3 regions of the Streptomyces sp. NPDC052396 genome follow, and region 2 is predicted to be linked to each of the others. Evidence: riboswitches for the same ligand, from Rfam matches in the RefSeq annotation. Region 2 holds a riboswitch; each other region holds the start of a gene.

Region 1 (4,911 bases), on a different contig from region 2:
GCCACGGCAGGTGCGTTTTCCGGTGCGGGCCGTGCGTGGCTGGTCGCGCCCACGCGGCGGAGCCGCATGACACAGCCGCCCCGCGCCCCTTACGGGGGCGCCCCCTACGCCACCGTGAACGCCGGGCGTTCGGGGTCCAGGGTGGCGCGGCCCGCCGTCGGGGAGGACGCCTCGGCGAAGTGGCGGCGGGGGATGCGACCCGCGCGGTACGCCAGCCGCCCCGCCTCCACCGCGTGCCGCATCGCCTCCGCCATCAGCACCGGCTCCTGCGCCCGGGTCACCGCCGAGGCCAGCATCACCGCCGAGCAGCCCAGCTCCATGGCCAGCGCCGCGTCCGAGGCGGTGCCCGCGCCCGCGTCCAGGATCACCGGGACACCGGCCCGCTCGGTGATCAGCTGGAAGTTGTGCGGGTTGCGGATGCCCAGGCCGGAGCCGATGGGCGAGCCCAGCGGCATGATCGCGGCGCAGCCGAGGTCCTCCAGCCGGCGGGCCAGCACCGGGTCGTCATTGGTGTAGGGCAGCACCGTGAAGCCGTCGTCCACCAGGATCTCGGCCGCGTCCAGCAGCTCGATGGGGTCCGGCAGCAGGGTGCGCTCGTCGGCGATCACCTCCAGCTTCACCCAGTCCGTGCCCAGCGCCTCACGCGCCAGCCGGGCGGTCAGCACCGCCTCGCCCGCGGTGAAGCAGCCCGCGGTGTTGGGCAGCACCCGTACCCCGTGCCGTTCCAGGACGGACAGCACCGAGCCGCGCACCGAGGGGTCCAGCCGCCGCATGGCGACCGTGGTCAGCTCGGTGCCCGAGGCCAGCAGCGCCCGTTCCAGCACATCCAGGCTGGGCGCACCGCCGGTGCCCATGATCAGGCGGGAGGTGAAGACGGTGTCGGCGATGGTGAGCAGATCGTCTGCCATGGGAACTGATCAGCCTCCCTGCACCGCGGTGAGAACTTCGATCCGGTCGCCGTCGTCCAGCGTGGTGGCCGTCCACCGGGTGCGCGGTACGACGGTCTCGTTGACGGCGGCGGCGACGCCGCCCCGGGCGTCGGTGAGCGTGGCCACCAGGCCGTCGAGGGTGGTCCCGCCGGGGACCAGGCGCTGTTCACCGTTGACGGAGACCCGGACGGTGGCGGTCGTGGCGGTCATGCGGACTGCTCCTGGAGTGCGGGGGTGAAGCGGGTGGGGGAGAAGGGCAGGGCCTCGTCCGGCACCCGGCCGCCGGTCAGCACGTCGGCGAGCACCTCCCCGGTCAGCGGGGTGAGCAGCACGCCATTGCGGTAGTGGCCGGTGGCCAGGTGGAGGCCGGGCAGCGCGGTGGGGCCGAGCAGCGGGCCGTTGTCGGGGGAGCCGGGACGCAGCCCGGCGCAGGTTTCCACCAGCGGCAACTCGGTGATGCCGGGCACCAGTTCATGGGCGTCGCGCAGCAGCTGGTAGACCCCGCCCGCGGTGACCGTGGTGTCGAAGCCCAGCTCCTCGGTGGTGGCGCCCACCACCAGCTCGCCGTTCTCCCGGGGCACCAGGTAGACCGGCACGCCGCGCACCACCGCCCGTACCGTGCGGGAGAGGAACGGGCGGTACGGGCCGGGCACCCGCAGCCGCAGCAGCTGCCCCTTGACCGGCCGTACCGGCGGCAGCACCTCCGCCGGCACCCCGGCCAGCCGCTCGCTGTGGCTGCCCGCCGCCAGCACCGTCTGCCCGGCGGTCACCCGGGAGCCGTCTTCGAGCAGGGCGCCGGTGGCGCGGTCCCCGGCGGTCAGCAGGCCCACCGCCCGCTGCCGCAGGATGTCCACCCCGGCCCGCTCACAGGCCGTCAGCAGGGCCAGGGCCAGCCGCCGGGGGTCGGTCTGGTGGTCGCCGTCCACCCGCAGGCCGCCCTGTACGCCGGGCGCCAGCATCGGCTCCAGCCGGCGGCACTCACGGCCGGTCAGCCACTGCGCGTCCAGGCCGCAGCGCAACTGGAGCTGGTGCAGTTCGCGCAGATACGCCCGGTCGTCGGCGTCCAGCGCCACGGCCAGCGTGCCGCAGGCCCGGTAGCCGGTGTCCTGGCCGCTGGCCTCCTCCAACTCGGCGGTGAACGCCGGATAGCGGCGCGCCGAGGCCAGGTTGAGGGCGAGCAGCGCCTGCTCCCCGTAGTGCAGTTCGGTGACCGGGGCGAGCATGCCGGCCGCCACCCGGGTGGCGCCACCGCCCGGCGAGGGGTCGGCGAGCGCGGTGCGCAGCCCGCGCCGGGCCGCCCGCCAGGCGGTGACCAGCCCGATCAGTCCGCCACCGATCACCAGGACGTCCCAGGTCCCCGGTGGGCCACCGGTCTTTGGCCGTTGAGACGCGTGCATGGGCATCCAGCCCCTCCCTTCGCCGGCATGACCCGGATCAGGTTCGTACGGTCGGAGGCCGTCCAGCCTCCCTCTCAGCCCGGTGCGCCGGGCTCCCGCGAGTGCGTGTGCAGCGGTCACCCTAGTACGGGCCGGGAGAGCACCGGAAGGCGGCGGGGCCCGGCGGACGGGCGCATACGGCGGGGGGGTTGTGTCGGAGGTCTCCCGACCGGGTGCTCGGTAAGCCCTCGGCGGTCGCCCTATGGTGATCGGGTGAGTGAGCAGACGAACACCACCGGTGGCGGGCGCGTTGTGATCGTGGGCGCCGGCATGGCCGGCGTGCAGACCGCCCTGGCCCTGCGGGAACAGGGCTGGACCGGCGAGATCACCCTGCTGGGCGCGGAGCCGCACCCCCCGTACGACCGGCCGCCGCTGTCCAAGACCGTGCTGCTGGGCAAGGCGGAGGGTTCCGCCTTCGAGGTGGACTTCACGGCGCTGGGCATCGAGGTGCAGCTCGACCGGGAGGTCACCGCGCTGCGCGCCGAGGAGCACCAGGTGGACACGGTGCGCGGCAGCGTGCCCTATGACGTGCTGGTCATCGCCACCGGCGCGGTGCCGCTCCAGCTGCCCGGCAGCGAGGGCGTGCCCGGCGTCCATCTGCTGCGCACCGTGGACGACGCGGAACGGCTGCGGCCGCTGCTGGCCGCCCAGCGCAGCGTGGTGGCGGTCGGCGCGGGCTGGATCGGCGCCGAGTTCGCCACCGCCGCCCGGGAGGCGGGCTGTGAGGTGACCGTGGTGGAGGCCGCCGACCGGGTGCTGGCCGGCGCGGTGCCCGCCGAGGTCGCCGCCCATATGACCGACTGGTACGCGCACAGCGGGGCGCGGCTGCTCACCGGCGCCAAGGTGGCGGCGGTCCAGGAGGGCGCGGTGCTGCTGGCCGACGGCCGCCGGATCGAGGCGGACGCGGTGGTGGTGGGCATCGGCGCCCGCCCGGCCACCGACTGGCTGGCCGGCTCCGGCATCGAGCTGGCCGGGGACCGCTCGGTGTGCGCCGACGAGCGGCTGCGCACCTCGTTGCCGGATGTCTACGCGGTCGGCGACTGCGCCTCCTTCCCCTCCGCCCGCTATGGCGAGCGGCTGCTGGTGCACCACTGGGACAACGCCCTGCAGGGGCCGCGCACGGTGGCCGCCAACATTGTGCTCGGCCCGGAGGAGGGGCCGGTCTATGACCCGGTGCCCTACTTCTGGTCCGAGCAGTTCGGCCGGTTTGTGCAGTACGCGGGGCACCATGCGGCCGCCGACGAGATGATCTGGCGCGGCGACCCGGACAGCGCCGCCTGGACGGTGTGCTGGCTGAAGTCGGGGGCGCTGGTGGCGCTGCTGGCGGTGGGCCGGCCGCGTGACCTGGCACAGGGCCGCAAGCTGATCGAGCAGGGCGCCGCCCTGGACCGGTCCAGGGCCGCGGACGCCTCGGTGCCGCTGAAGGCCGCGGTGCTCGGGTGACGGTCCCGGGCGCCCCCGGTCGCGGCGGCCGCGCGAGTGCCCCGCGCCTCGCCCGGGTCAACCCGGCTACCGGCTGTCAGCGGCGGATGGCAGGCTTGTCCCGTGACCGAGATTGACGCAAAGATCGAAGGGCTTGTTCCCGCCTGGCTCACTCTCCCCGATATCGCGGAGATGCTGGATGTCGAGGTGACGCGCGTGCGCCAGCTGGTGAAGGAGAGCCAGCTGATTGCCGTGCGCCGTGGCGAGAACAATGTGCTTCAAGTGCCTGCCGAGTTCATCAAGGACGGCAAGGTCGTCAAGGGCCTCGCGGGGACCCTGACACTTCTCAAGGACGATGGCTTCACCGATGAGGAGATGCTGGAGTGGCTCTTCACCGCTGATGAGACCCTGCCCGGAACCCCGGCGCAGGCGCTGCGCGAGAATCGTGGCACGGAGGTGAAGCGCCGCGCCCAGGCGCTCGCCGTCTGAGCCGCACCGCAACGCCGTACCGCAACTGAGATCAGCGCGGTGTACGGGCCGGAAGGCCGGGCCCGTACACCGCCGACCGGGGGGAGTCCCACCCGATGTCCATGACCGCGCGCGAGCGACTCGCCGACGCCCGGCTGTATCTGTGCACCGACGCCCGCAAGCGTCAGGGCGACCTGCCCGAGTTCCTGGACGCGGTGCTGGCCGCCGGGGTGGACATCGTCCAGCTCCGCGACAAGGGCATGGAGGCCGGGGAGGAACTGGAGCAGCTGGCCGTGTTCGCCGAGGCGGCCCGCCGCCATGGCAGGCTGCTGGCGGTCAACGACCGCGCCGATGTGGCGCATGCGGCCCGTTCCCAGGTGCTGCACCTGGGCCAGGGTGACCTTCCGGTGCCCGCGGCCCGCGCCATCCTGGGCGAGGAGGTGCTGATAGGCCGCTCCACCCACGCCGAGGCGGAGGTGGACGCCGCCCTGGCCGAGCCGGGCGTGGACTACTTCTGCACCGGCCCCTGCTGGCCCACCCCCACCAAGCCCGGCCGGTACGCCCCCGGCCTCTCCCTGGTGCGCCACGCCGCGTCCCGGAACCCGGACCGTCCCTGGTTCGCCATCGGCGGCATCGACGAGGGCAATCTCGACCAG
Region 2 (4,911 bases):
GAGAAGGGCCGCGTGGTGATCTTCGGTGCGGGCATGGGCATGCCCTACTTCTCCACCGACACCACCGCCGCCCAGCGGGCCCTGGAGATCCACGCCGAGGCCATCCTGATGGGCAAGAACGGCGTCGACGGGGTCTATGACTCGGACCCGAAGAAGAACCCCAACGCGGTGAAGTTCGACGCCCTGGAGTACGGCGAGGTGCTCGCCCGCGGCCTGAAGGTCGCCGACGCCACCGCCATCAGCCTGTGCATGGACAACAAGCTGCCGATCCTGGTCTTCGAGCTGCTGGCCGAGGGCAACATCGCCCGTGCGGTCAAGGGTGAGAAGATCGGCACGCTCGTGAGCGACCAGGACTCGCGGGACTGAGACGCCCGCAACACCGTCCATGGCCCCCCGCCGCTGCGCGGGGACGGCAACTCCGGGCCGTGACAAGACCACGGCACGGGGATGGACAACCTGCCTGCCGGTCGGACACCGTGCAGGAGAAGACGCGCGCAGGGGCGAGGCTCTGCTTACTGATAACACCAGGAGCAAGTGGTGATCGAAGAGATCCTCCTCGAGGCCGAGGAGAAGATGGAGAAGGCCGTTGTGGTCGCCAAGGAGGACTTCGCGGCGATCCGCACCGGGCGTGCGCACCCGGCCATGTTCAACAAGATCGTGGCCGACTACTACGGCGCGCTGACGCCGATCAACCAGCTGGCGTCGTTCTCGGTTCCCGAGCCGCGCATGGCCGTGGTGACCCCGTTCGACAAGAGCGCGCTGCGCAACATCGAGCAGGCGATCCGCGACTCGGATCTGGGCGTCAACCCGAGCAATGACGGCAGCATCATCCGGGTGACGTTCCCCGAACTCACCGAGGAGCGCCGCCGCGAGTTCATCAAGGTGGCCCGGGGCAAGGGCGAGGACGCGAAGGTTTCGATTCGGGCCGTCCGCCGCAAGGCCAAGGACGCCCTGGACAAGCTCGTCAAGGACAAGGAGTCCGGCGAGGACGACGTGCGCCGCGCCGAGAAGGAGCTCGACGACACCACCGCGAAGTATGTGGCGCAGGTGGACGAGCTGCTCAAGCACAAGGAAGCCGAGCTGCTCGAGGTCTGATGAACGACGCATCCTGGGGAGCCCCGCCGCGCGCCGGCCACTGGGGGTCCACGGACCGGGGGCCCGCGGTTTCGGCGGGTCCTGTGCACGGGGCGGCCGAGGCGGCGCAGACTCGGCCCATGCCCATCGTGCCCGACGCAGGCGGAGACCAGGACGACCGTGACCAGGGGGCCGCATCTTCCGGCGGTCCCCTGTCCCACGGGGGACGCGCTGAGAAGGAGCCCGACATCCGGCCGCAGAAGCCCGCCGCGCCCAAGGCGGGGAAGAAGAGCGCCGGCCGCGATCTGCGTGCCGCGATAGGGGTGGGGCTGGCCCTCGGTGTGGTCATCCTCGCCTCGTTGTTCATCTACAAGCCTGTCTTCCTCGGCGTGATCGTGATCGCCGTGGTGGTCGGGCTGTGGGAGCTCACCTCCCGGCTGGCCGAGCGGAAATCCATCAAGGCCCCGCTGGTGCCGCTGGCCATCGGCGGTGCCGCGATGACCGTCGCGGGCTATGTGAACGGGGCCGAGGGCGCCTGGGTGGCCATGGCGTTCACCGCGCTGGCGGTGCTGGTCTGGCGGATGACCGAGCCGCCGGACGACTACCTCAAGGACGTCACGGCGGGCATCTTCGCCGCGTTCTATGTGCCCTTCCTGGCCACCTTCGTGGCCCTGATGCTGGCCGCTGGGGACGGGGCCTGGCGGGTGCTGACCTTCCTGATCCTCACCGTGGTCAGCGACACCGGGGCGTACGCGGTGGGCTGGCGCTTCGGCAAGCGCAAGCTGGCCCCGCGCATCAGCCCCGGCAAGACCCGCGAGGGCCTGGTGGGCGCGGTGCTGTTCGCCATGGTGGCGGGCGCCCTGTGCATGCAGTTCCTGATCGACGGCGGCGCGTGGTGGCAGGGCCTGCTGCTGGGCCTGGCGGTGGCGGTCAGCGCCACGCTGGGCGATCTCGGCGAGTCCATGATCAAGCGTGACCTGGGCATCAAGGACATGGGCGAGCTGCTGCCCGGGCACGGCGGCATCATGGACCGGCTGGACTCCCTGCTGCCTACGGCCCCGGTGGTCTGGCTGCTGCTGGTGGCCTTTGTCGGCTCGAGCTGAGCGGAGCCGGTTACCCTGGGAGGGCGCGTTCTTTCGGACGCGCCCTTTTTCGGCCCCCGTGCCGGGGGAGCGCCGGTGTCGGTTCTCCCGCCGCGGCACGGTCCCGCCGTCGGCCCCGCGCGGCGGGGACGGCCCGTTCTCGTCGCATCTGAGGAGTCCCCGCTCGTGGCACCCGCACCCGGTGAGCTCACCTTCGTCGCCCCCCGTGGAGCCAAGCTGCCCCCGCGGCACCTCGCCGATCTCTCGCCCGCCGAGCGCCGGGAGGCCGTGGCCGCCATGGGTGAGAAGCCGTTCCGCGCCAAGCAGCTGTCCCAGCACTACTTCGCCCGGTACGCGCACGACCCGGCGGCCTGGACGGACATCCCGGCAGCCGCCCGGGGCAAGCTCGCCGAGGAACTGCTGCCCGAGCTGATGACCGTGGTCCGGCACATCTCCTGCGATGACGACACCACGCGCAAGACCCTGTGGCGGCTGCACGACGGCAAGCTGGTCGAGTCGGTGCTGATGCGCTACCCGGACCGGGTCACCATGTGCATCAGCTCGCAGGCCGGCTGTGGCATGAACTGCCCGTTCTGCGCCACCGGCCAGGCCGGCCTGGACCGCAACCTGTCCACCGCCGAGATCGTCCACCAGATCGTCGACGGCATGCGCGCGCTGCGCGACGGCGAGGTGCCGGGCGGCCCCGCGCGGCTGTCCAACATCGTCTTCATGGGCATGGGCGAGCCGCTGGCCAACTACAAGCGTGTGGTGGGCGCCATCCGACGGCTGACCGACCCGGAGCCGGACGGCCTGGGGCTCTCCCAGCGCGGCATCACCGTCTCCACGGTGGGCCTGGTGCCCGCCATGCACCGCTTCGCCGACGAGGGCTTCAAGTGCCGCCTGGCGGTCTCCCTGCACGCGCCGGACGACGAGCTGCGCGACACCCTGGTCCCGGTCAACACCCGCTGGAAGGTCCGCGAGGTGCTGGACGCTGCCTGGGAGTACGCGGAGAAGTCCGGTCGCCGGATCTCCATCGAGTACGCCCTCATCCGGGACATCAACGACCAGGCATGGCGCGGTGATCTGCTGGGCCGGCTGCTCAAGGGCCGAAGGGTGCACGTCAACCTGATCCCGCTCAACCCCACCCCGGGGTCGAAGTGGACGGCCTCCCGCCCCGAGGACGAGCGGGCTTTTGTCGAGGCCATCGCCGCGCATGGAGTGCCGGTGACCGTCCGGGACACCCGTGGCCAGGAGATCGACGGCGCCTGCGGACAGCTGGCCGCGACCGAGCGCTGAGCCGCACTGATACGGTTCTTCCGCACACTTTCGTACAAATGAACACTCCGACAGGGGAGCGCACACAGCGCTGAGAGTGCGGCCCGGCCGCAGACCCTCGGACCTGATCCGGTTAGTACCGGCGTAGGGAGTCAGCTCAACCATGAACACCAGCCTCCGGCGTGCCCTGGGCGCGGCCGCCGTCGCCGCGCTCGGCCTTCCGGCGCTTGCCGCCTGTGGCGGCTCCGGCAGCTCCGCCGAGCAGGACGGCGGCAAGACCGTCACCCTCGTCTCGCACGACTCGTTCCTCGCCTCCGACTCGGTGCTCAAGGAGTTCACCAAGGAGACCGGCTACACCGTCAAGGTCATCAAGGGCGGTGACGCGGGGCAGGCCGTCAACCAGGCGATCCTCTCCAAGAACCACCCGCAGGGCGACGTCTTCTTCGGCGTCGACAACACCCTGCTCTCCCGGGCGCTGGACAACGGGATCTTTACGCCCTACCAGGCGAAGGGCCTGGACCGGGTCCCCGGGGAGTTCCAGGCCGACGCCGCCGAGCACCGGGTGACCCCTATCGACTCCGGTGACATCTGCGTCAACTACGACCGCGCCTACTTCGCCGACCACAAGCTGGCCCCGCCGCAGACCCTCGACGACCTGGTCAAGCCCGAGTACAAGAACCTGCTGGTCACCGAGAACTCCGCCACCTCGTCCCCCGGGCTGGCCTTCCAGCTGGCCACCATCGCCAAGTACGGCGACACCGGCTGGCAGGACTACTGGAAGAAGCTCAAGTCCAACGGGGTGGAGGTCGTCGACGGCTGGGAGCAGGCGTACAACGACCGCTTCTCCGGCTCCGCGGGCGGCAAGAAGGCCAAGGGGGACAAGCCGCTGGTGGTCTCTTATGCCTCCAGCCCGCCCGCCGAGGTGGTCGGGATGAAGGAGCAGCCGAAGGAGGGGCCGACCGGCGTGGCCACCGGCACCTGCTTCCGTCAGATCGAGTTCGCCGGCCTGCTGAAGGGTGCCAAGAACACCAAGGGCGGCCAGGCGCTGATCGACTTCATGCTGAGCAGGACCTTCCAGGAGGACATGCCGCTGCAGATGTTCGTCAACCCGGTGACCAAGGACGCCAAGGTGCCCGAGGTGTTCACCAAGTTCGGCGCCAAGCCTGCCGACTCCGCCACCCTGGCCCCGGACAAGATCGCCAAGAACCGTGACCAGTGGGTCAAGACGTGGTCCTCGCTCGTCCTGAAGTGACCACCGGGGAGGCTGAGGCAACCACCGGAGAGGTCACGGCCGGCCCCGCACGGGGCCGGCGCGGGACGGCGGTCCGGCTGGGCCTGATGGCCCTGCCGCTCGCGTTCTTCGGCCTCTTCTTCGGCTATCCGGTGGCGGCGATCGTCTCCCGTGGCCTCAAGACCGACGGCCGCTGGCAGTTCGGCCGGATCGGCGAGGTGCTCGGCGACCCACACACCGTCCACGTCG
Region 3 (4,911 bases), on a different contig from region 2:
GCACCCGGACGATCACCTCGCCCACCAGCCCGGGACCCACCGTCCCGGTGACTCTGCCCAGTTCACCGATCACCGGTGATCCCCCGTTCCCCGACCTCAGCGGCGGTCAGCCGGCTCGTCGCCGGCGCCCGCCCCTGGCTCTTGCCCTGCCCCTTGCCCCGGGATGCCGCCCGGTACTCACAGTGTGGCGATCGGCACTGACAACCAGCGCCGCCAGCGCGGTGGTCACCGGCACCGACAGCACCAGCCCGATGCTGCCGACCAGGGTGCGGACAATTTCCTCCGCCACCACCTCGCTGGTCGCCACCGTGCTCACCCCGCTGTCCGCGATCGAGAACAGCAGCAGCAGCGGCAACGAGGCCCCCGCGTAGGCCATCACCAGAGTGTTGACCACCGAGGCGATGTGATCGCGCCCGATGCGCATCGCGGAACCGTACAGTTTGCGCCAACTCGCGGACGGATCCGCCTCCTTCAGCTCCCACACCGCGGAGGTCTGGGTCACCGTCACATCGTCCAGCACCCCCAGCGACCCGATGATGATCCCCGCCAGCAGCAGTCCCCGGATCTCGATATGCGGATAGAGGGTGTGCACCAGACCGGTCTGGTCATCGGTGTCCCCGGTCAGATGCGCCCAGCCGATAAACAGCGAACCCAGCAGCCCGATCACCATCAGCGAGCTCAGCGTGCCCAGCACCGCCACCGAGGTACGGGCGTTGAGGCCATGGCACATATAGAGCGCCATCAGCATGATGGCGCTGCCGCCGATCACCGCCACCAGCAGCGGATCCGAACCCTGCAGGATGGCCGGCAGGATGAACATCGTCAGCAGCCCGAAGCTGAGCACCAGCGCCACCAGGGCGAACACCCCGCGCAGCCGGCCGATGGCCACCACCGCCAGCGCGAACACCCCGGCCAGCAGGCCCATGGGCAGCTTGCGGTCCACATCCATCACCGAATAGCGAAGGTTCTCCGGGGCCTTGGGGGCGTAGGCCAGCACCACCTTCTGCCCGGTGGTGTAGTGCCGGGAGGCACTCGGCTGCACGATCTCGGTGAAGGTGCGCCCCTGATCCGGCCCCGAGGCCACCTCCACGGTGGTCTTCTCGCAGGGCCCCTGGACCGGTGCGTTCTGCCCGTTCTGTCCCGGACCCGACGGCGGGGGCGCGGCGGGCTGGGCGCCCAGCGCGGCGCAGTCGGCGCGCTGCACGCTCACCACGCGCCCCGCGCGCGTCTGCTGGTCCAGGCCCACCCCGGAGTGCTGATGCGGCGGCGCGCCCCCCGGCCACAGCACCACCAGCCCCGTCACCACCGCGACCGCGAAGGGGATCAGCACCGCGGCGATCACCTTGCGCAGATGCGTGGAGACCGGGGCGGCCGGGCCATGCGCATGCGCATGGGAGTGGCCATGGGCATGGCCATGGGCGTGCCCGGGGGAGCGGTCGTGGGCGTGCGCGGGAGCGTGCGCCGGTGGCTGGGGCGCGCGAGGCACGGGGTCGGTGCTGGTCACCGCCGCATCATGCCAAGGCCCACTGGCCGTGTCGCCGGGGAAGGCGCTAGCGTTGTGCCACCTTTGCAATCGCGGGAGCTCGGAGCACCGGGCTGAGAGGGCGCTGACCTCCGTACCGAAGAACTCGTACGGAAGCCGCTGCGTCGACCGCCGAACCTGTTACCGGGTAATGCCGGCGTAGGGAGTTACGGTCTTATGGCCACGCAGGACGCGCACACGTCTGCCACCACGTCCACCCAGACCAGCGGTTCCGCCGAGCGGATCGGCTGGCACAAGGACTACCTCACCGGCTCACGGCCGGACCTCAGGGTCCCGGTGCGCCGGGTGCACCTCAGCAATGGACAGGACGTCCGGCTGTACGACACCTCCGGCCCCTACACCGACCCCGCCGTGGAGACCGATGTACGGCGCGGGCTGACCCCGCTCCGCGAGAACTGGATCATCGCCCGGGGCGACACCGAGGAGTACTCCGGACGCCCCGTCCGCCCCGAGGACGACGGCATCAAGCACACCTCGCCGCGCGGCGGACTGCGCAATCTGGACGCGGTCTTCCCCGGCCGCCCCCGCCAGCCGCGCCGCGGCCGGGACGGCGCCGCGGTGACCCAGCTCGCCTACGCCCGGCGCGGCGAGATCACCGCCGAGATGGAATATGTGGCGCTGCGCGAGAACGTCTCGCCGGAGGTCGTCCGCGAGGAGATCGCCGCGGGCCGGGCCGTGCTGCCGGCCAACGTCAACCACCCCGAGATCGAGCCGATGATCATCGGCAAGAAGTTCCTGGTGAAGGTCAACGCCAACATCGGCAACTCGGCGGTCACTTCCTCCATCGAGGAGGAGGTGGAGAAGATGACCTGGGCCACCCGCTGGGGCGCCGACACGGTGATGGACCTCTCCACCGGCCGCAATATCCACACCACCCGCGAGTGGGTGCTGCGCAACTCCCCTGTCCCCATCGGCACCGTGCCGCTCTACCAGGCACTGGAGAAGGTCGACGGCAAGGCCGAGGACCTGACCTGGGAGATCTACAAGGACACCGTCATCGAGCAGGCCGAGCAGGGCGTGGACTATATGACCGTCCACGCGGGCGTGCTGCTGCGCTATGTCCCGCTCACCGCCCGCCGCAAGACCGGCATCGTCTCGCGCGGTGGCTCCATCATGGCGGCCTGGTGCCTGGCCCACCACAAGGAGTCCTTCCTCTACGAGAACTTCGAGGAACTCTGCGAGATCCTCGCCGCCTACGACGTCACCTTCTCGCTGGGCGACGGCCTGCGCCCCGGCTCCATCGCGGACGCCAACGACGAGGCGCAGTTCGCCGAGCTGAAGACCCTCGGCGAGCTCAACTCCATCGCCAAGCGGCACCATGTGCAGACCATGATCGAGGGCCCGGGCCATGTCCCGATGCACAAGATCAAGGAGAACATCGACCTCCAGCAGGAGATCTGCGAGGAGGCGCCGTTCTACACCCTCGGCCCGCTGACCACCGATGTGGCGCCCGCCTACGACCACATCACCTCGGGCATCGGCGCCGCGATGATCGCCTGGTGGGGCACGGCGATGCTCTGCTACGTCACGCCCAAGGAGCACCTGGGCCTGCCGGACCGGGATGACGTCAAGACCGGTGTGATCACCTACAAGATCGCCGCCCATGCGGCCGACCTGGCCAAGGGCCACCCCGACGCCCAGGTCTGGGACGACGCCCTCTCCGACGCCCGGTTCGAGTTCCGCTGGGAGGACCAGTTCAACCTGGCCCTGGACCCCGACACGGCCCGCGCCTTCCACGACGAGACCCTGCCGGCGGAGCCGGCGAAGACCGCGCACTTCTGCTCGATGTGCGGGCCCAAGTTCTGCTCGATGAAGATCAGTCAGCAGATCCGCGATGAGCACGGGGACGGCTCGACGGCCGTCGCGAACGGCTACGACGCCGAGGCCCTGGCGGGCATGGCCGCCAAGTCCGAGGAGTTCGCGGCCCAGGGCAACCGGGTCTACCTGCCACTGGCGGACTGACTGCTGAAGTTCCGCAGCATGCGTATCCCGAGACCGTCACTGGACGGTACGGTCTCGGCGTTCGCCCTGGTAGGGAGAGCGTCACCCGGTACAGTCCGAGCGGGCCCGAAGCCGCAAGTTTCGGTTGCGACTTCGGGCCCCGCTTTCGCCCGTCTACTTGAGCGCGTAGACGGGCGTACCGTCGCCCAGCGTCCCGGTCTGCCGGATGCAACCGCGCTTCAGCATCATGCGCAGCGCGTCATGGACGCGTGAGACGGTGAGCCCGGTGCGCACCGCGATGGCGTCCAACCGGTGGGCGCACTCGCCGGATTCGATGAGTGCCGGGAGGATGTAGGCGGCCACCGCCCAGATGTCATTGGTGACCGCCAGATTGCGGTCCCGCCAGCCGTTGATCACGGACTCGGCCGTTACCCGGGGACGGGCGGGGGCCCGTTCCCGGGCCGACGGCGGACGGTCGACGATCTCGCTCATGCGGTCGGCCAGCCGGTCGAACTGTGAAGACAGTTCGGACATGAATCGCATCAGGGCGTCATTGGTGCCCTGTTGCACGGTGCTGAGTTCCCGGATGCCCTCGACCACTTCGCGCTGGGACCGCCCGGTCTCCCGTTGCGCGGCCGAAAGCTCTTCGGCCAGCCGGAGGTTGCTCTCTTCCAGCCTTACGATCGCCTCGGCAATCTCCACCGGCACGGTATATGTCGTGGCCGCCGACGGTTGTGCTTCGGCCCTGTCCAGGGAGTACGAGCCGTCTTGTTGAACCATGCGGATGACCTTTGCCACCCACTGCTTGAAGGGCTGGCACGAGGGCTTGGTGGACCCGTTGACGAGCAGGATGAGACCCTGCAAGTCGACCATCTGCAAGTCTCGGCGCCACTCCCTGCCTGCGGGAACGCTGAGAGAGTGACTTCCAGTCACTGTCTCGAGAAACTCTCGGCGCTCCTCTGGGACATGATCGAGCAGGGCCTTGCGTGTGGTTGTGTAGCCCAGTTCCTTGCACACATCCACCGCAGGGAACCAGTGCTCTCCGTTCGGCAGAGTGATCCGTCGAATCCGCGCCCCCGTCGCCGCATACACGAAGTCACCGACGTCAATGGCCTCTTGCCTGCCCGCCGTCCGGTCCGGTGGGGATTGTCTCGTGCTCATGGTGAGCATCACCTCCACACCGGACCGTAAGCAGGCAGAAACCCCGACTACCGCCGTATAAACGGAAGTTCCCTCAATCGGGGCGGATCGATCGACTTCCGCTGTGCGAGCAAGGTGCTCGAATGGAGAAGCGGGCCCCTCACTCCCGCCGTTCCTCCGAAGACGACGACCCGCCCCCGAAATCCGGGCTGGTGAAACCGGGCCGCGAGTAACCCAGGTGCGGCGTACGCCCATTGCTCTCGCGCGGTCGCGGGACGTGGGAACCG

The links. Region 2 has a riboswitch for thiamine pyrophosphate ahead of ACIHFE_RS07955 (thiamine ABC transporter substrate binding subunit). Riboswitches for the same ligand answer to the same signal wherever they lie in the genome.
Region 1: it holds a riboswitch for thiamine pyrophosphate, as region 2 does, so the genes downstream of both, thiO (glycine oxidase ThiO) here and ACIHFE_RS07955 (thiamine ABC transporter substrate binding subunit) in region 2, are expected to answer to the same signal.
Region 3: it holds a riboswitch for thiamine pyrophosphate, as region 2 does, so the genes downstream of both, thiC (phosphomethylpyrimidine synthase ThiC) here and ACIHFE_RS07955 (thiamine ABC transporter substrate binding subunit) in region 2, are expected to answer to the same signal.

Annotation. Positions count from the first base shown of each region.
Region 1 is NZ_JBIUAW010000001.1:704,920-709,830, forward strand. It holds gene ACIHFE_RS03490 (thiazole synthase) at 105-908, opposite strand; gene thiS (sulfur carrier protein ThiS) at 918-1,139, opposite strand; gene thiO (glycine oxidase ThiO) at 1,136-2,326, opposite strand; TPP riboswitch at 2,324-2,435, opposite strand; gene ACIHFE_RS03505 (NAD(P)/FAD-dependent oxidoreductase) at 2,579-3,808, shown strand; gene ACIHFE_RS03510 (Rv2175c family DNA-binding protein) at 3,911-4,276, shown strand; gene thiE (thiamine phosphate synthase) at 4,372-4,911, shown strand, end outside.
Region 2 is NZ_JBIUAW010000002.1:624,763-629,673, forward strand. It holds gene pyrH (UMP kinase) at 1-366, shown strand, start outside; gene frr (ribosome recycling factor) at 538-1,095, shown strand; gene ACIHFE_RS07945 (phosphatidate cytidylyltransferase) at 1,095-2,177, shown strand; gene rlmN (23S rRNA (adenine(2503)-C(2))-methyltransferase RlmN) at 2,343-3,452, shown strand; TPP riboswitch at 3,495-3,599, shown strand; gene ACIHFE_RS07955 (thiamine ABC transporter substrate binding subunit) at 3,595-4,683, shown strand; gene ACIHFE_RS07960 (ABC transporter permease) at 4,659-4,911, shown strand, end outside.
Region 3 is NZ_JBIUAW010000005.1:233,127-238,037, reverse strand. It holds gene ACIHFE_RS14980 (hypothetical protein) at 1-73, opposite strand, end outside; gene ACIHFE_RS14975 (YibE/F family protein) at 107-1,504, opposite strand; TPP riboswitch at 1,566-1,705, shown strand; gene thiC (phosphomethylpyrimidine synthase ThiC) at 1,700-3,505, shown strand; gene ACIHFE_RS14965 (Bro-N domain-containing protein) at 3,659-4,654, opposite strand; gene ACIHFE_RS14960 (hypothetical protein) at 4,785-4,911, opposite strand, start outside.